DNA from 4 places in the Kitasatospora sp. NPDC057738 genome. Region 4 is predicted to be linked to each of the others. Evidence: riboswitches for the same ligand, from Rfam matches in the RefSeq annotation. Region 4 holds a riboswitch; each other region holds the start of a gene.
The links. Region 4 has a riboswitch for cyclic di-AMP ahead of ACFVGO_RS16105 (transglycosylase family protein). Riboswitches for the same ligand answer to the same signal wherever they lie in the genome.
Positions count from the first base shown of each region.

Region 1: it holds a riboswitch for cyclic di-AMP, as region 4 does, so the genes downstream of both, ACFVGO_RS29895 (NlpC/P60 family protein) here and ACFVGO_RS16105 (transglycosylase family protein) in region 4, are expected to answer to the same signal.
Region 2: it holds a riboswitch for cyclic di-AMP, as region 4 does, so the genes downstream of both, ACFVGO_RS26925 (transglycosylase family protein) here and ACFVGO_RS16105 (transglycosylase family protein) in region 4, are expected to answer to the same signal.
Region 3: it holds a riboswitch for cyclic di-AMP, as region 4 does, so the genes downstream of both, ACFVGO_RS30145 (M23 family metallopeptidase) here and ACFVGO_RS16105 (transglycosylase family protein) in region 4, are expected to answer to the same signal.

Region 1 covers NZ_JBHVJT010000067.1:14,976-19,593, forward strand. Annotated here, with positions in the region: gene ACFVGO_RS29890 (NlpC/P60 family protein) at 88-1,134, opposite strand; gene ACFVGO_RS29895 (NlpC/P60 family protein) at 1,374-2,510, opposite strand; cyclic di-AMP (ydaO/yuaA leader) riboswitch at 2,521-2,674, opposite strand; gene ACFVGO_RS29900 (NlpC/P60 family protein) at 3,013-4,050, opposite strand; gene ACFVGO_RS29905 (NYN domain-containing protein) at 4,249-4,618, opposite strand, start outside.
Region 2 covers NZ_JBHVJT010000055.1:15,641-20,258, reverse strand. Annotated here, with positions in the region: gene eno (phosphopyruvate hydratase) at 12-1,298, opposite strand; gene ACFVGO_RS26925 (transglycosylase family protein) at 1,612-2,517, opposite strand; cyclic di-AMP (ydaO/yuaA leader) riboswitch at 2,523-2,691, opposite strand; gene ACFVGO_RS26920 (cytochrome P450) at 2,913-4,337, opposite strand.
Region 3 covers NZ_JBHVJT010000068.1:9,679-14,296, reverse strand. Annotated here, with positions in the region: gene ACFVGO_RS30165 (SpoIIE family protein phosphatase) at 1-52, opposite strand, end outside; gene ACFVGO_RS30160 (TetR/AcrR family transcriptional regulator) at 94-750, opposite strand; gene ACFVGO_RS30155 (alpha/beta hydrolase) at 831-1,658, opposite strand; gene ACFVGO_RS30150 (YiaA/YiaB family inner membrane protein) at 1,798-2,088, opposite strand; cyclic di-AMP (ydaO/yuaA leader) riboswitch at 2,298-2,456, shown strand; gene ACFVGO_RS30145 (M23 family metallopeptidase) at 2,469-3,317, shown strand; gene ACFVGO_RS30140 (hypothetical protein) at 3,441-4,316, opposite strand; gene ACFVGO_RS30135 (GNAT family protein) at 4,359-4,618, shown strand, end outside.
Region 4 covers NZ_JBHVJT010000025.1:13,861-18,478, reverse strand. Annotated here, with positions in the region: gene ACFVGO_RS16115 (LacI family DNA-binding transcriptional regulator) at 1-220, shown strand, start outside; gene ACFVGO_RS16110 (hypothetical protein) at 321-521, opposite strand; gene ACFVGO_RS16105 (transglycosylase family protein) at 829-2,223, opposite strand; cyclic di-AMP (ydaO/yuaA leader) riboswitch at 2,210-2,380, opposite strand; gene ACFVGO_RS16100 (hypothetical protein) at 2,834-3,793, opposite strand; gene ACFVGO_RS16095 (DUF397 domain-containing protein) at 4,354-4,617, shown strand.

The DNA.
Region 1 (4,618 bases), on a different contig from region 4:
CGCCCCGCCGGGACAGCGTCCGGCGGGGGCGGGAGCCGGATATACCGGCGGGGCCAGTGGGGTCGGCGGGGCCGGACGGCGGGGCGTTCAGAGCCGGACCACCCCGGAGACCGGCATGGCGGTGACGCTCTCGTAGCGGACCTTGGCGCCCGGGCGGGGGGCGTGCACGATCACGCCGCCGCCGGCGTACATGCCGACGTGGTGCATGTCCCGGTAGAAGATCACCAGGTCTCCCGGTCGCGCTTCGGACAGGCTGACCCGCTGCCCGGCGTACGCCTGGGCCTGCGAGGTGCGCGGCAGGGTCACTCCGGCCTGCCGCCAGCTGTAGTACATCAGACCGGAGCAGTCGAACGCGTGCGGGCCGGTGGCCCCGTAGACGTACGGGGAGCCGATCATCCGCACCGCGGCGGCCAGCGCGGCGGCCCCGCGCTCGGAGGCGGGCGGGGCGGTGCCGAGGTCCAGCCGGTCGGTGCCCCGGGTGGCGCGCTGCTCGGCGTCCCGGGCGTCCTGGACCGTCAGCCGGGCCCGCTCGGCGGCGCCCAGACCGTTCAGCAGCTTCTGCGCCCTGGCCAGCCGCTGCTGGATCTGCTGCTTGCTGTCGGCGAGCGAGCGGCGGGTCCGGTCCAGCTCGTCGAGCTTGCCGGCCGCCTCGGTCCGGCGCTGGTCGAGCCGGCGCTGCCGGGCGACCAGCTCGTGCAGGGTCTCCTGCTGGCGCGCGGCGGCCTGGCCCAGGGCGCGGGCGCGGGACAGGTAGCCCTCCGGGTCGGGCGAGAGGATGAGCTGGGCGGTCTGGGTCATCCCGCCGCCGCGGTACTCGGCCCCGGCCACCGTCGCGAGGTCGCCCCGCAGCCCGTTGAGCTGGTCCTGGGCCACGGCGATCTCGCCCTGGAGGATCGTGGTCTCGCCCTGGAGCCGCCGCTGGGCCTCCTGCGCCGCGTTGGCCTTCTCGGACGCCTGCTCGGCCTCGTCGTACAGCTGTTCCACCTGCGTCTTGACGTCCTGGCGGTCGCCCGGGTCGGGGCTGCCGGGGGCGGCCTGGGCGCTGCCTCCGGCAGCCACACCCAGGGCGGTGGCGGCGGCCGCGGTCAGCACCAGCGCCCGGGCGAGCAGTTGGGAACGGCGGTGCACGGGCATGGCGGCAGCGGCTCCAATCCTGCGGCGCGGCTCCCGCCGCCGCACCGGGACGGGCGGCCGTCGAGCGGGAGTCCGGTGGCAGACGTTAGCGAGTCAGGGCAAGCGAGTCCAAACCCCTGCCAACCCGAATATTCAGGCTGTTGTCGGACATTTGATCGGCCCTCGGGAAAAGCCGCAGGAAAAACCGCAGGCCCGGCCTCCCCTGGGGGAGGCCGGGCCTGGAAACGTCCGAGCGGTGATCAGACCCGCACGATGGAGGCCAGCGGCATGTTGGTGACGGCCTCGTAGCGCACCGACGCGCCCGGCTTGGGCGCGTGCAGCACCTGGCCGTTGCCCGCGTAGATGCCGACGTGGTGGGCGTCGGTGTAGAAGATCAGCAGGTCGCCGGGCTGGGCCTGGGAGATGTCCGAGCCGATCCGGGTGCCGGCCGAGGCCTGCGCCTGCGAGGTGCGCGGCAGCGACACGCCCGCCTGGTTGAACGCCCAGACCATCAGGCCGGAGCAGTCGAAGGAGCCCGGGCCGGTGGCGCCCCAGACGTACGGGCTGCCGATCTTGGAGGCGGCGGCCGAGAGCGCGGCGGCGCCGCGCGAGCTGCCCGGGGCCACCTTCACCGGGGAGGAGGCGGTCGAGCCGGCCGAGGCGGTCGAGCCGGCCGCGAGGTCGCCGCGGCTGTTGTCGCGGGAGGCGCGGTCGGCCTGCTGCTGCTGGGCCTGGGCGGCGTCGGCCTTGGCCTTGGCGTCGGCCGCGGCCTTCTCCTCGGCCTGGCGCAGCGCCTGGCGCTCCTGCTCGGTCAGCGTGTTGAGCAGGTCCTGGGCCGCCTTCAGCTTGCCCTGGACCTCCTCCTTGGAGGCCTTCAGCTGCTGGGTGGTCGACTCCAGCTCGGCGAGCTTGCCCTGGGCCTCGTTGCGGTCCTGGTCGAGCTTGCGCTGCTGCTCCTGGAGCTCCTTCAGCTGACCCTTCTGGGTGCTGCCGGCCTGGTTCAGCGCGTCGGCCTGGCTGAGGAAGGTGTCCGGGCTGGAGGAGAACATCAGCTGGACGGTCGGGGATATGCCCCCGTTGCGGTACTGCTCGCCGGCGATCTCGGCCAGGCCGCCCTGGAGCTCGGTGACCTGGGCCTGCTGACGGGCCACCTGGTCCTGCATGCCGGAGACCTGCTTCTCCAGCTCCTGCTGCTTGGCCTGGGCCGCGTTGTAGTTCTCGGTCGCGATCTCGGCCTGCTCGTTGAGCTGGTCGACCTGCCCCTTGACCTGTTCCTTGGTCGGCTGCGGGTCGGCGTGGGCGCCTTGCGCGGAGAGGACGACGGCTGCCGCGGCGACACCGGTCAGGATCGAGACCCGGGCGCGGCCTGCGGGCTTGGGACGACGATGGGACGCCACGAAGGCGGACTCCTTCTTCCTACGTCCGCCTACCGGGTGAGCTGACGGGTTCGGGCCGGAAGCATGCCCTACGACGCCTCACGGCCGTTCCATCGGCCGACCTGGCGTCGATTCACCCCGGAGGAACGTGGTTCCCCGGCTCCGCTCCGCAGCGCCCCCAAAACACTGGGCTCCCCTGTCGGGCAGTCGCTTCGACCTGCCCCGCTGCCTCACGAACTCGACGGTAACCACCGCCGCCACCCTGGCTGGGCGATCGACAGTGCGGTGGTTCAGGGCACGACCCTAGTAACTGAACCGTGATCGGTTCAAATCCTTGTCAGAAAAAAGACCAAAGATTTCCCAAGTTCTTCTGTGAAAATGACCGATGGTGACCACTGGCACACAGATGGCTGATCAGTTCTCAGCATGTGGTCGCGAAGGGACGGAAAGCCGAACGCCACCCCCGAACGAGGGGTGGCGCTTTTCACAGCCCCCGGAAGGGCCCCGCGGGCGTGTCGGGCCGTCAGACCCGGCGGATGGTGTTGATCGACATCGCGTCGGCCTTCATCACCTTCACCACGTCACCGGTGTGCGGCGCGTGGACCACCATGCCGTTGCCGATGTACATCCCGACGTGGTGCATGTCGTTGCCGTAGACCACCAGGTCGCCCGGCTGGGCCTGGTCCAGCGAGGGCACCCGGGTGCCGTAGTGGCCCTGCTCCTGCGAGGTGCGCGGCAGCGAGACGCCCGCCTGCCCGTACGCCCAGACCATCAGGCCCGAGCAGTCGAAGGTGGTCGAGCCGGTGGCGCCCCACACGTACGGCGAGCCCTGCTTGCTCATCGCCTTGGCCATCGCCACGGCCGCGTAGCCGCTGGCCGGCGGCAGGCTGCTGAGGTCGACCCGGTCGCTGCCGCGCGAGGCGCGGTCGTCCTGCGCCTGCTGGGCCTTCAGCGCGGCGCGGTCGGTGGCGCTCAGCGAGTTCAGCAGGTCCTGGGCGGCCTTCAGCTTGGTGTTGACGTCCGCCTTGGCCTGGTTCAGGTCCTTGGTGGTGGTGTCCAGCGAGGCGAGCACGGCGGAGGCCTCGACCTTCTCCTGGTCCAGCCGGCGCTGCTGGTCCAGCAGCCCCTTGAGCGCCTCGGCCTGGCTGCTGCTGGCCTGCTGGACGGTGGAGGCCTTCTCCAGGTAGCCGGACGGGTCGGAGGTGAGCATCAGCTGGACGGACGGGTCGATGCCGCCGGTGCGGTACTGCTCGCCCGCCACCTCGGCGAGGCCGCCCTGGAGCTGGGTCATCTGCTCCTGGCTGCGGGCCACCTGGTCCTGCAGCTGGTCGGCCTGCTTGCGCAGCTGGTCGGCCCGCTCCTTGGCGCCGTTGTACTTCTCCGCCGCCTGCTCCTGCTCCTCCTGGAGCTGGTCGATCTGCGCCTTGACGTCCGTTTTGTTCGGCTGCGGCGCGGCGTGCGCGGCCACCTGGGCGGAGAGGGCGACCGCGGTCGCAGCAGCAGCGGTGAGCACGGAGATCCGCGCGCGGCTCGGCTGCTTGGGACGGCGGTGGGAGGCCAAGGGTCCTGCTCCTTCTTCCAACGGACTCACCTGATGGGATGAGATTCCGGAAAATAGGTTTGACGCCAGACCCTAGTGAAGATCTATCCGTTTTGCCACTCCCCCGAAGGTGTGAACTCCGGTCCGCACACTGACGACACGGGACCCGCACACCATCCCGGAACCACTCCTGACCAGGCATCGCACGGCCGCTCGGGGTCAGGGGCGCGCCAGCCGGTTCAGCAGCAGCACCGAGGCCACGGGGCGCGCGCCCGCCTTCCGCACGCCGTCCGCGACCTCCCGGTCGGTGGACACCACCACCACCGGACGGCCCTGCGGCTCGGCCCGCACCAGACGGCGGATCAGCTCGTCGGCCGTCTCCCCGGTCCGGCTGAACCGCACCCGGACCCCGCGCGGCGGCGCCATGATCACCGGGACGTCCAGGTCCTGCCCGTCGAACACGCAGGTGACCTCCGCCTGGGTGCGCTGCGCCAGCATCGCCAGCCCGCCCAGCAGCCGGATCCGCTGCTGCTCCAGCGGCAGCGTCGGATAACCGGTCTTGGTCACGTTGTAGCCGTCCACCACCAGG
Region 2 (4,618 bases), on a different contig from region 4:
GGCCGTTCCTGCTACTCCGCGGCGCGGAAGCGCGGGAAGGCGCCGCGGCCGGCGTACTCGGCGGCGTCGTCGAGGATCTCCTCGATGCGCAGCAGCTGGTTGTACTTGGCGACGCGCTCGGAGCGGGCCGGGGCACCGGTCTTGATCTGGCCGCAGTTGGTGGCGACGGCCAGGTCGGCGATGGTGACGTCCTCGGTCTCGCCGGAGCGGTGCGACATCATGCAGCGGTAGCCGTTGCGCTGGGCCAGCTCGACGGCGTCCAGGGTCTCGGTCAGCGAGCCGATCTGGTTCACCTTCACCAGCAGCGCGTTGGCGGTGCCGGTCTCGATGCCGCGGGCCAGGCGGGCCGGGTTGGTGACGAACAGGTCGTCGCCGACCAGCTGGACCTTGTCGCCCAGCTTGTCGGTCATGGCCTTCCAGCCGTCCCAGTCGGACTCGTCCAGCGGGTCCTCGATGGAGACCAGCGGGTAGGCGGCGACCAGCTCGGCGTAGTACTCGATGAGCTCGGCGGCGGTGAGGTCCTTGCCCTCGAACTGGTAGGCGCCGTCCTCGTAGAACTCGGAGGAGGCGACGTCCAGGGCCAGCGCGACGTCACGGCCGGGCACGTAGCCGGCCTTCTCGATGGCCTCGACGATGAGGTCCAGGGCCTCGCGGTTGGAGTCCAGGTTCGGGGCGAAGCCGCCCTCGTCGCCCAGGCCGGTGGACAGGCCGCGCTCCTTCAGCACGCCCTTGAGCGTGTGGTAGACCTCGACGCCCCAGCGGACGGCCTCGGAGAAGGACTCCGCGCCGATCGGGGCGATCATGAACTCCTGGATGTCGACGTTGGAGTCCGCGTGCGACCCACCGTTGAGGATGTTCATCATCGGGACCGGCAGGACGTGCGCGTTCGGGCCGCCCAGGTAGCGGAACAGCGGCAGGTCGCTGGCCTCGGAGGCGGCGTGCGCGACGGCCAGCGAGACGCCCAGGATGGCGTTGGCGCCGAGCGAGGACTTGTCCGGGGTGGCGTCCAGGTCCAGCATGGCCTGGTCGATCAGGCGCTGCTCGGTGGCGTCGTAGCCGACCAGCTCCGGGCCGATCTGCTCGATGACGGCCAGGACGGCCTTCTCGACGCCCTTGCCGAAGTAGCGGTTCTTGTCACCGTCACGCAGCTCCAGCGCCTCGAAGGCACCGGTGGAAGCACCCGACGGGACAGCGGCACGACCCGTGCTGCCGTCGTCGAGGCCGACCTCGACCTCGACCGTGGGGTTGCCGCGGGAGTCGAGGATCTCACGGGCTACGACGACATCGATGGACGGCACGAGGCATCTCCTTGCGGAAGCAGGGTCCGGTCTGACGGTGGTGCTGTCAGCAGGACGATTGCGGAGTCGTTACGACCAGAGCCTAACCGCCCGGGCTCCCGGGGCCACGTCCGCCTCGGTCCCGTCTCAGCGTGTGGCCCCACTACCCACCGGTAGTTCACCTGCTTGTCCCAGCTTGTCCCACCGGAGCGGTCGAATGCGGACGAAGGGGACCGGTAGGACCGGTCCCCTTCGGACGGCGGGGTGAGGCGGCGTCGGCACCGGGCGCGGCGGGCGGGCCGGCGGCGGGCGGGCAGGCGTCGAGCGGGCCGGCTCAGCCGAGGTGCAGCACCTGGCCGGGCATGATCAGGTTCGGGTCGCCGCCGACCGTGCCGTGGTTCTGCTCGTACAGCGCGTGCCAGCCTCCGGACACGCCCTGGGCGGCGGCGATGGTCGACAGGGTGTCACCGGCGCGGACGGTGTAGTCGTGGCCGGTGGCCTGCGGGGCCGACTGCGCGGCCTGCGGGGCGTACTGCGGCTGGGCGGCGGCCTGGCCGGCGTACTGCTGGTAGACGCTCTGGTGGCTGGTCCAGTACCAGGCGCCGTTGCTCTGGTACCAGTACACCTTGGCGTCGGCGTCCCAGCCGGCCTTGCCGGAGAAGCCCGGGGTCTGCGGCTGCGCCTGCTGCTGCGGGGCGGCCTGCTGGACCGGCTGCGCGGCGGGCTTCGAGGCCTGCTTCTGGGCGGCGGGCTGCTGCGCGACCGGCTTCTCGGCCGGCTTGGCGGCGGGCTTCGGGGTCTGCTGCTTGGGCGCGGACTGCGGCTTGGCGTCCGAGGAGGTGTCGACCGCGGCCGGGGCGCCGCCCTTGGTCAGACCGGCCTTCTGGGAGCAGACCGGCCAGGCACCCGGGCCCTGCGAGGCCAGCACCTTCTCGGCGACCGAGATCTGCTGGGCCTTGCTGGCCTGGTTGGCCTGCGGCGCGTAGGCGGTGCCGCCGTACGCCTTCCAGGTGCTGGAGGTGAACTGGAGGCCGCCGTAGAAGCCGTTGCCGGTGTTGATGCTCCAGTTGCCACCGGCCTCGCACTGGGCGACGGCGTCCCAGGTGGAGGCGGGGGCTGCGGAGGCGCCGGTGGCGGTGAGGAGCGGCATCGCGAGTCCGACGCCGGCCACACCGGCGACGGCGATGGCCTTCTCGGCCTGGGTGCGACGACGGTGACGGCCAGTTCCAACGAACAGCATGAAGAGGTCCCTCTCCGCACGCCTGCGAGGTGAGCTGTCGGGTTCGGACCGGGAGGTGGCCCGGCCGCCGTATGCGGAAACGATTCCGCTCGGGCGGCTTCACCCCAAGCCGTGGGGAGACGGCAACAAACCTGGTTCCCCCGCCCCTGCCCAGGGTTCTGGTCGGTTTCCCGTGACGCGGCGGGCAGGACTCGGCGTTCCGCGTACGAGGTCCGCAGCTGCGAACTCCAGGGAGAGTAGACAGATCATCAGACCAATCACAAGCTCATATCGTCGATATCACACAATAATTACGGCGCGTGTTCGATCGCCTACCAACGGCGGTGTTATGTCCGGATTGATGGGTGTTCACACCCCCGTCGGCAGGTGGTTCGCGACGTCCCGTCAGGGCGATCTCAGCACGTCGGAGGCGTGGCGGGAGCGTGCGGAGAGGCCTGCGGAGAGGCCTGCGAAGGAGCGTGCGGAGAGGCCTGCGGAGAGGCCTGCGAAGGAGCGTGCGGAGGGGTCTGCGGAGAGGCGTGCGGGGAACGGCGCTCCGGACTGAATTCCACCGGGAGTTCGCGCAGCCCACGCATGATCAGACCACCGCGCCACCGCAGGTCGTCCGCGTTTTCCGCGAGCCGGAGATCGGGCAGCCGGGAAAGCAGCGTGGTCAGCGCGGCACGACCCTCCAAGCGGGCGAGCGGAGCGCCGATGCAGTAGTGGATGCCGTGCCCGAAGCCCAGGTGGGGGTTGTCCGTCCGGGCCAGGTCCAGGGTGTTCTCGGCCGCGAACCGGGCCGGGTCGCGGTCCGCCGCGGCGAGCACCACCAGCACCGGGTCGCCGACCGGGATGTCCACCCCGCCGATGGTCAGCGGACGGGTCGCGAACCGCCAGGTCGCCATCTCCACCGGCCCGTCGTATCGCAGGAGTTCCTCGATCCCGGTCTCCAGCAGCGCGCTCTCCCCGCGGGCCACCGACTCCTGCAGCAACCGGCGCTGCTCCGGATTGCGCAGCAGGGCGTACGTGCCGTTGCCGATCAGGTTCACGGTGGTCTCGAAACCCGCGAACAGGAGGATGAAGGCCATCGCCGCGGCCTCGTTCTCGGTCAGGTGCTCACCGTGGTCACTGGCCCGGATCAGGCCCGAGATCAGGTCGTCCCCGAGGTCCGCTCGCTTGCGGTGGATCAGCTCCAGCAGGTACGCCCGCATCCGCTTCACCGCCCGCCCCACGCCGCCGCGCTGCCCGCCGCCGTGGCCCGGCTTCGTGTGGCGCACCATCATCCCGGCCCAGTCCCGGAAGTCGTCCTGGTCCTCGGCCGGCACGCCCAGCAGGTCGCAGATCGCGTAGATGGGGAGCGGGAAGGCGAACTCGTGGATCAGGTCCGCCGAACCGCGCTGCGCGAAGCCGTCGATCAGCCGGTCGGTGAGCTGCTGCACCCGCGGCTCGAACTCCGCCACCCGGCGCGGGGTGAACGCCTTCGACACCAGCCTGCGCAGCCGGGTGTGGTCCGGCGGGTCGATGTTCAGCAGGTGGGTCATCAGGTCCGCCTGCCGCTCCCCCGGGATGCCCACCCGGCCGGTGCGGTGCGCCTGCTCGCTGTGGTGCGCCGGGTTCTTCGACAGCCGGCTGTCCGCGAGCGCCTGCCGGGCGTCCGCGTACCGGGTCACCAGCCAGGCCTCCACCCCGCTCGGCAGCGTGGTGCGGTGCACCGGGGCGTGCTCGCGCAGCCAGGCGTAGGCGGGGTACGGGTCGGAGGCGAACTCCCAGGTGAACAGCTGCGGGGCGGTGGCGTCGGACGGCGTGGCGGCGGGCCGGGCGGAGTCGGGCTGAGCTGGCATGGACCGACCGTATCCGGTGCGACGGGCACGCCCCGCTCCGGCGGGCCGCCGCTCCTCCCGCCGACGGTCCGCGGCCGTCCTGCCGATGTTCCGTGGACGGCCCATGGACGGTTCATGGACGGCCCGTTGACTGTCCGCGGACGGTCAATGGACAGCTCTTGGCCGACTCTTGGCCGCGGTGCGGGCGTGAGCCTGGTCACCTGCGGGGTAATCCCTGTTGCGGAGGGTCAGGACGTGCCTACGATCCTCCGCAGTACGCGTGGGCGCCGGTGCGGTGTCGT
Region 3 (4,618 bases), on a different contig from region 4:
CGCAGCGCATCGCACTGCGCGCGGTCGGACTGTCGGCGGGCTCCAGGGGCACTGACCCTTAATACCCCATTTCCCCAAGCGGTGAATGGTTCCTCAAGAGGTGAACGGGGACCGGGCCGTCGCACCGGCACCGGCACCGGCACCGCCACCGGCACCGGAGAGGTGGCCGTCCGCGCCGGCCTCCTGCGCGGGCCAGGCGCGGAGGCCGGTGGTGAGGGTGGCGATGAGGCGGTCGTGGGTGGTGGCGAGGTCCTCGGCCAGCCGGAAGCCGCCGGCGGTGGTGAGGGAGGCGAAGCCGTGGGCGAGGGAGCGGACGGTGCGGGCGGCGTGGATCGCCTCGGAACCTTCGAGGCCGTACTCCCGCAGGACGGCGATGATCACGCCGACGAGCCGGGCGCCCGCGCGGGCCAGGTCGTCGTCGGGCTGCGGGGCCTGGGGGAGGGCGTTGTAGCGGTGCGGGTGCGCGGTGGCGTACGCGTGGTAGGCACGCAGCACGGCGGCGACGGCGTCGTCCCCGCTGCGCCCGACGGCCGCCTCGGCCAGCCGGTCGGCCAGGTCCCCGGTGACCCGTACGGCGATCAGCAGCCGCAGTTCGGCGAGGCCGCCGCTGACGTGCTTGTACAGCGAGGGGGTGGCGACCCCGGCCCGGGCGGCGACGGAGGCCAGCGTGAGGGCCTCGGCGCCCTGCTCGTCGATGAGGGCGAGGGCGTGGTCGACGACCTGGTCGGGGGTCAGTCCTACGCGGGGCATGGGTTCGGGCTCTCCGTACGGATGACGTCGGGTGGATCGGGCGGGGTCGGGCAGGAACGGGCGGCGGGGCCGGGCGGGGCTCAGCCGAGCTCGGCGAGGAACGGCAGCAGGGCGTAGGCGGTGGCCGCCGGGTTGTCGGCCATCGGGTAGTGCCCAGACCCCTCGATCATCACCTTGCGCGCGCCGAGCGCGGCGGCCTGCCGGTCGGCGACGAGCTCCGGCTTCGGGAAGTCGGGGTCCTTGCTGCCCATGACCACCAGCGCCGGGCACCGCACCGCGGCCGTCCAGCCGACCGGCGCCGAGTCGCCGTGGACGTACCCGCGGGTGGCGGTCTTGCGCCCCGGGGTGCGCAGCGCGGCGACCAGTCCGTCCACGTACGCGTCGAAGTCGGCGGGCTTGGCGCCCGGGAAGGCCATCCGGCGCAGGTAGAAGCCCCAGGAGGCCGGCCAGTGGACGAGGGCGGCGCCCATCAGGCCCATGACGCCGCGCATCAGGGCGCCCGGCGGCGGGTTCTCGACGAAGGCGTTGAGCAGGACGATCCCGGCGACCCGCTCGGGCGCGTCCCCGGCGGCCCTGACGACGGTCGCCCCGGTGTAGGAGTTCCCGGCGAGGACGGCGCGCTCGATGCCGAGGTGGTCGAGCAGGGCGAGGACGTCGCCGGCGATCGCGGCCGGGCCGTAGTCGTCCCACTCGACGGAGGACTCGCCGAAGCCCCGCAGGTCCACGGTGACGACGCGGTGGCCGGCGGCGACGAGCAGCGGGCGCAGGTGCCGGTAGGCGGCCCGGCTGTCGAGCATGCCCGGGAGCAGGACGACGGGGGTGCCGTCGCCCCGCCGGGTGTCGTCGAAGGCGATCCGGCCGCCGGGAACGGTCAGGTACTGGGTGCTCGGGGTGATGGTGCCGTTCATGGGGTCCTCCTCGGGCCGCCGGTGCGGGACATCGGCGTGCGGGCCGATAGCCATAAAGCTAAGGCTAATAGCCTTAGCCGTCAAGCGAACGGCCGGGTGAGGGGTGGAGCGGGAGGAGCGGGAGGAGAGGAAGGAGCGATCAGACTCCCTCCACCTTGAACGGGTCGTGCTCGCTGAGCAGCTTCTCCAGCCTGGCCTGGTCCACCCGGGTGACCATCTCGTTGGACTCCTGCCGGTCCCGGATCACCTTCGCCAGGGTGAACGCCGAGGTGACGGTGTAGAGGAGGCCGATCCCGAGGAAGGCCCTGGTCCATCCGCCGACCGGCAGGTAGGCGATCCCGACGGCGAGGGCGACGCCCGACAGGGCGAAGGAGAGGACGGCCTGGATGTGGTACGCGGCCGTGGTGCGGGTCTGCATCGATGTGCTCATGGCGCCAGGATGTGGCCGCCCGGCCGGGGCGCACATGAGTAGGAGTACTCAGATGGGGCCGTGCGCGAGGGGGGTGTTCGCCGGTGTCGTTCGTTGACGTCCGATCACTTTGCCCTAGGCTGCTCCGAACGGATGGCTTGGAATCAGAGCCTCCTAGGATTAACGTTTGATAACGCAGCGCGGTTGTCAACGCCGTACCCAGACGGCACCGTGCGCCGTCGCCTAATCCCGCCGACCCGCCTCCGGGCAGGTCAGGGAGCCGGGGAACCATGTTCCTTGGGGTGAATCGGCGGGGCTCCGGCCCAGCCGTAGGAGACCTTCCTGCTCCGAACCCGTCAGCTAACCCGGTAGGCGCGAAGGAAGGAAAGGAGCGCGCCTCCGTGGCGTCGACGCACACCCCGGCACACCCGGCCGGCTTCGCAGCCGGTACCCAGCTCCTCGACCACCCCGGCACGGACGGCCCCGAGGCCTTCGGCCCGGAGGACTTCCCCGCGGAGGTCGAGACCAACCGCCACCGGATGCCGCGTCAGACCCGCGGAGCCTCCCCACTGCTCGGCGTCACCGCCGTCGCCGCCACCCTGGGCGCCACCGGCTTCGCCTCGGCGACCCCGGCCGCCGCCCCCGCCGTCGAGGCCCCGGACGAGACCCCGGTCGCCCTCTCCGCCGACCCCGGCCTCGCGCTCGCCGCCCGCATCCAGCACCAGGCCGACAGCCAGCGCACCGCCGCCGAGGAGACTGCCCGGCTCCAGGCCGCGCAGGAGGCGGAGGCCAAGGCCGTCGCCAAGGAGGCCGAGGCCAAGCGCGCCGCCGAGGAGGCCGAGCGGGTCAAGGCCGCCGCCCTCACCCTCCCGGTGAAGGACTACCGGCTCTCCGCCCACTACGGCCAGAGCGCCCGCTACTGGGCCAACCTGCACACCGGCCTGGACTTCGCCGCCGACACCGGCACCCCGGTCTACGCGCTCGGCCAGGGCACCATCACCTCGGCCGGCTGGGCCGGCTCGTACGGCTACCGGATCGTCGAGACCCTGCCCGACGGCACCGAGATCTGGTACTGCCACCTCTCCTCGATCACCAAGGGCTCCGGCAAGGTCGCCCCCGGCCAGCAGATCGGCAAGGTCGGCGCGACCGGCAACGTCACCGGGCCGCACCTGCACATGGAGGTCCGCCCCGGCGGCGGCGCCCCGGTCGACCCGGAGCCCTGGCTCCAGCAGCGCGGCCTCAACCCCTGACCCGCGCGAGAAACCCGACGCACCCGCGAGAGGTCCGCGCACCCGCGCGAGAGAACCCGACGCGCACGCGAGAAGGCCCCGGCCCGGAGCAGCCGCTCCGGGCTGGGGCCTTCGTGCGAGGTCTCACTCCTCGGCGGGCAGCTGCGCCAGGTACGCCTCGATCTCCTCCTGGCCCGGCTCCGGCGCCAGCTCCGGGAACTCCGTCACCAGCAGCCGGGGCAGTCCCGGCACCGTCCACCCGCCGAACAGGTCGAGCGCAGCGTCGACCGCCGCCTCCTCGAACTGCCCGAAGTCCCCGGCCAGTTCGTCCGGCATCGGCCGCCCCTGCGCGGTCAGCTCGGCCAGGTTGCGGTAGCTGCGCCGCATCAGGCCCTGCTCCAGCAGCCGCCGGGCGCCGTCGGTGGCCATGCCGACCGACAGCACCCGGCCCGGGCCCCAGCCCTGTTCGTCCGGCTCGTCCAGCCAGCCGGCCGGCACCAGCGCCTCGTACGCGGCCAGCCGGTCCTCCTCCGCGAGCTCCGCGAAGCCGGCCAGCCAGTCCCGCACCGCCGCCCCGTCCGTGACGTCCACCCCGTACGCGTGCAGCAGCACCGCGTACAGCCGGGGCCAGGTCACCAGGTCGGCGCGGCGCAGCAGCCCGGCCGCGACCTCGCCCTGCCACTCGGCCTCCTCGTGCAGCCGCTCCTGGCGCTTGGCGTTCAGCCGCCGGGCCGCCCGCTGGTGGTCGATCAGCAGCCGGACGGCGTCGCCGTAGGCGAGCGGGTCCTCCTCGGGTGCGGGTTGGACGTACAGGTGGAGCCGCTCGTACAGCAGGTGCTCCACCGCGTCGGAGGTCAGTTCCGGCCAGCCGTCGTGCATCCTGCCGTCGCCCAGCTCCAGCAGCGCCAGCACCGCGCGCAGCGGCGCCTCGGCCACCGGCGCGCGGTCCTGCCCGGCCGCCCAGGCGAGCAGGTCGGCGGCCTTGGTGCGGGGGGCGAGCCGCAGGTCTTCGTCGTTCATAGTCCGAACGGTAGCCGCCGGGCGGGGATAGGGTCGGCAGCCATGGTCCCCGTACGACTCACCGGCCCGCGACTGGCCGTCCGCGAGTACCACCTCACCGAGGGCGACGTGGACGCGCTGCACGCGCTGTTCGGCGACCCGGAGGTCACCCGCCACCTGCCCTTCGGGCCGAGCGGCCGGGAGGACTGCGCCGACCAGATCGAGCTCTACCTGGAGGAGGCGATGGCCGAGGAGCGGGACACCTACCGGCTCGCCGTCACCAGGCTCGCCGACGCCGAGGAGCCGGCGGACGCGACGCCGAT
Region 4 (4,618 bases):
GGTGCCGCAGGACGTGTCGGTGGTCGGCTTCGACGACTCGCCGCTGATCGCCTTCACCGAGCCGCCGTTGACCACGATCCGCCAGCCGGTCGAGGCGATGGCCACGGCGGCGGTCGACGCGCTGCTGGAGGAGGTCGGCGGAAACGCGGCCCAGCGCGGCGAGTTCATGTTCCAGCCGGAGCTGGTGATGCGCGGGTCCACCGGGGCCTGCGCGCGCTGAACCCGGCCGTCACGGCCGACGGAAGGGCCCCGGAGGGCGGTTGCTCCCCGGGGCCCTTCGGCGTGCGTGCGTGCGGTCGGCCGCCCGGCCCGTCGGGCGGTCAGCCCTCCTGGGCGGTGGGGCGGTCGACGGTCGGTCGGTGCCCGTCGGCCGCCTCGCCGGTACGGGTCTCGGTACGGCGGCCGCGGGCCAGGTAGTCGCGCAGGACCAGTTCGACGGCGTCCTGCGGGTTCTTGGTGCCGGAGAGCAACATCGCGTCGATCGCGAGGTTCGCGTCGAGGGTGACGGTGACCTGGGCCATGTGACTCCTCCTCGGGTGCAGAGCAGCAGCATGCCCGTTGGGGCGGGGATTCACCACGGGGATTCGTCGTGGGGATTCAGCAGGGGCTTCGCCATGGGGATTCGCCGTGGGGATTCAGCACGGAGCTTCACCGCGGGGATTTGCCACGAGGTACGGCCGGAGGCATGCCGGAACCCCCGGGGAGGAGCGACCAGACTCTCCCCGGGGGCGTGGGCGGTCAACGTTCGGACGACAGCTGACAGATGATGAAATCTGTTATCTGTCAGCTGTTATCCGTCGTCCGCCGTCCGTCGGCTGTTCGCCGTTCTCAGACCCGGCCGGCGAAGTCCGGGGCCCAGTTGGCGATGCTCTGCTCGCGGACGCCCGAGCTCGGATTGGCGGCCTCGACGTACTTGCCGTTGCCGACGTAGATCGCGACGTGGTAGACGCCGGAGTCCTTGCCGTTGTTGGACCAGAACAGCAGGTCGCCCGGCTGGAGGCTGTCCAGCGAGACGTGGGTGCTGGCGGCGGCCTGGTCGGCGGCGACGCGCGGGACGGAGACGCCCGCGGCGCGCAGCGCGGCCTGGGTCAGGCCGGAGCAGTCCCAGCCACCGTTGCCGGTGCCGCCGTAGACGTACGCCTGACCGACCTTCGACTCGGCGAAGGAGACCGCGGCGGCCATGCTGCCGGTGGCGGCCGGAGTCTGGGTCTGGGTCTGGGTCTGGGTCTGGGCCGGAGCCTGGGTCTGCGGAGCGGGCTTGGCGGCCGGCTTGGTGGACGGCTTGGCGGCCGGGGTCTGGGCCTGCGCGGTCGGCTGGGCGTTCACGGCACCGCCGTTCGCGGACTGGCCGGACTTCTGCGAGCGGTCGAACCAGGTGAAGTCCGAGCCGGACTTGCCGGTGGCGGACTGGCCGGCCTGGGCCTGGCCGTTGCCGCCGAAGGACAGCTGCTGGCCCGGGTAGATGCTGTCCGGACCCTCGGTCAGGGTGCCGCGGTTGAGCTCGTACAGCCGCTGCCAGCCGCCCTGCACCTTGTGCTGGTCGGCGATCGCGGACAGCCAGTCGCCCTCGACCACGGTGTAGTCGCCGTTCTGGGCCTGCTGCTGGCGCTTCTGGACCCAGTCGCTCCGGTTTCCGGAGGCGGTGGAGTCGGTGCTGGCCTGCGTGCCGTCCTGGGCGGGCGCGGCGGGCTTGGCGGCCGGGGCCTGGGTCTGCGGAGCGGGCTTGGCGGCCGGGGCGGCCGGCTTGGCGCTCTGCGCGGGCTGCGCGGGCTTGGCGGTGGTCGAGCCGGCGGTGGAGCCCGCCGAGGTGTCGACGGCGGCCGCGGCGCCGCCCTTGGTGAGGCCGGCCTGGACCGAGCACACCGGCCAGGCGCCGGGGCCCTGCGAGGCGAGGACCTTCTCGGCGACGGCGATCTGCTGGTCCTTGGTGGCCAGGTCGGCGCGCGCCGCGAAGGCGGTGCCGCCGAAGGCGGACCAGGTGCTGGAGGTGAACTGGAGGCCGCCGTAGAAGCCGTTGCCGGTGTTGATGCTCCAGTTGCCGCCGCTCTCGCACTGGGCGACCTTGTCCCAGGTGGCGACGGTGGCGGCGGAGGCGGTGCCGGAGGCGATGCAGGGGACGGTGAGGCCGACGCCCGCGACGCCGAGGGCGGCGATCACGCGACGGGTGCGGCTGGACAGACGAGTGCCGTTGGTGGGCAGCATGAAGACGCGGTCCTCTCCCACGCCTGCGAGGTGAGCTGTCGGATTCGGGCTGGAGTTGCCCGGCCGCGCTGTGGGCGCGGCTTCACCCCTAGCCCTGGACCGTTCCGGAGATCGGTCCGGGGCGACTTACCTGTGGGTCCCCCGCTCCTGCCGTGGTGCGATTTCGCGCTGCCAGGACATCCGACGGCAGGACTCGGCGTCGCGGATGAACCGGGTTCGTGTGGTCACGAACGGGGAGCACGTTAATCAGACTTAAGTTCAAACTGCAAATGGCTGTGATGCGCATCACGGTTTAGTGGGAACTGCCAAAATTGCCGCTCTCCATGATCGTAAATGATCGTTTTCAAGCAACCCTGTTGTGGAAGCCCACAACTGGCAGCACTTCAGAAGTGGTGTGACGGCGCGTCGAATCGCGGGCCGGAGCGCCCCGGCGGATGATGCGGCGGCTGTGGTGCGAGCGCCCGCGACCGCGTTTCCTATTTCCTTTCAAAAAGGCCAGAACGGACATTCCACTTCGCCGCCGTCCGACTTCCGCGCGGGACGGCCACGGGCGGGCGGAGCAAAACCGAAGGGCCCGGAACGCATGCCGTTCCGGGCCCTTCGGAGCGCGCGAACCGGCGCGCGACGTCGACTACCGCCCTGCGGGCCCCTGGGAGGCCGCGTGGGCGCCGCGGACGCCCTCCAGGGCCCCCTCGGCCTCGGCGGCGGCCGCCGCCTCCGCCTCGGCCCGTGCCAGGTCCTCCGGGGACGGCGCGGGCAGCGCCGCCAGGTAGGTGGAGGCGATCAGCTGGCCGACCGACGGGTACGAGCCCAGCGGCGCGGCCGACGGGCAGCCGGTCTCCTCGGCGGCGGTGGCGAGCAGCTCGGAGTCCGCCTCCGGGCCGATCACCAGCGGGGCCAGCGCCGGGCGCTGCGAGCCGGTGTCCCTGAGGTGGTTGACGGCCGCGGCCACCGAGCCGGGCACGTCGAGCGCGGCGGCGACGACCGGCACGGCCAGTCGGGCGGCCAGCAGCACGCCGGTGATGCCGGCCGCCGCGGCCGCGTCCTCGCCGCCGACGGTGGTCAGCACCACGCCGTCCGCGGCGGTCGCGATGGCGAACAGCCGGGCGCGGTCGGCCCGGGCCAGCCCGGCCTCGGACAGCCGGACGTGCACGGCCTCGGCCAGCAGCGGGTGCGGGCCCAGCGGGTCGGTGACGGGCGCGCCGTACTCGGCGGCGAGCGCGTGAAGCTCGGTCAGGAAGGTGTGCGGGCCGGGCACCAGCGGGACCAGGACGGGCGTCGGCAGCCCGGCCTCGGCCGCCATGGCCAGCAGCTCGGCCACGGTGCGGTCCTCGCCGCCCGCGCCCTCGCCGCCGTTGCCCGGCAGGTAGCCGACCGCGGTCCGGACGCCGTTCTGCTCGGTGCGGACGATCGAGAGCAACTCCTCGACGACCGAGCGGGACTCGGGCCCGGCGGTCGCGGGCACGGCGAGCACCAGGGCCGGGGCGCCGGCCGGGATCTCGGGGCGCTCGGGACGACGGTGGCGCCCCCGCGCACGGGAGCCTGGAGTACGGACGGGCAGTGGCGCGCCCGGGATGGCTGCGGTGCTCATGCCGGAGATCGTAGGACATCTGCCCGTCCGGCTTGCAGTCGGCTGCCGAGTGGGTTTCACGCGGTCGCGGTCCGGAGCCCGGTGCGTCTCCGGCGCCGGTCCGGGCACTTTGCCTACAATCCGGACATTCCGCTCCCAATCCCCGCGCGACCGCCGGTGGTTGCCTCGACGCGACCCGAGGGGGCCGGCGTTGCACCTGGGGCGCGTGAGATGTCTCACAGCATGAGGATGGTTTGACGGAGGGTCACGGGGGTGCGACTCCCGGCATTCGAAGATCAACATTCAGCGGGGAGGCGCTCACGGCCGGTTATCGCGCGCCCGACGATTCATCGGCTATGTCCGTTTACGTACCGTCAGGAGAAGGGTCCGTGAAGAGTTCGCGGCTGCGGACAAAAGGCCACGTGCACCTGCAACGTCCCGTGCTGATGCACGTGCACTGCAGCTATCATCGCGTCAAGTGAGGCGTTGTGCCGGACCGGTACGGGGCCGGTCCGTTCGTTTCGACGGTGCCGGGGGCGCCGCGCTGGACGACAACTCCGGAAGCTCTTCGGGAGATTTCTATGCACGACTCGCAGGACACGCACGGCTCGTACGACACCTACAACGGGATGGCCGCCGCCGATCTCCAGGGGGTGGTCTGGCAGAAGAGCCGGCACAGCAACTCCCAGGGCAACTGCGTCGAGTTCGCGGCCCTGCCCGGCGGCGATGTGGCGATGCGCAACTCGCGGTTCCCGGACGGCCCGGCCCTCATCTACACCCGGGCCGAGATCGCCGCCCTGCTGCTGGGGGCCAAGGACGGGGAGTTCGACCACCTGGCGGTCTGAC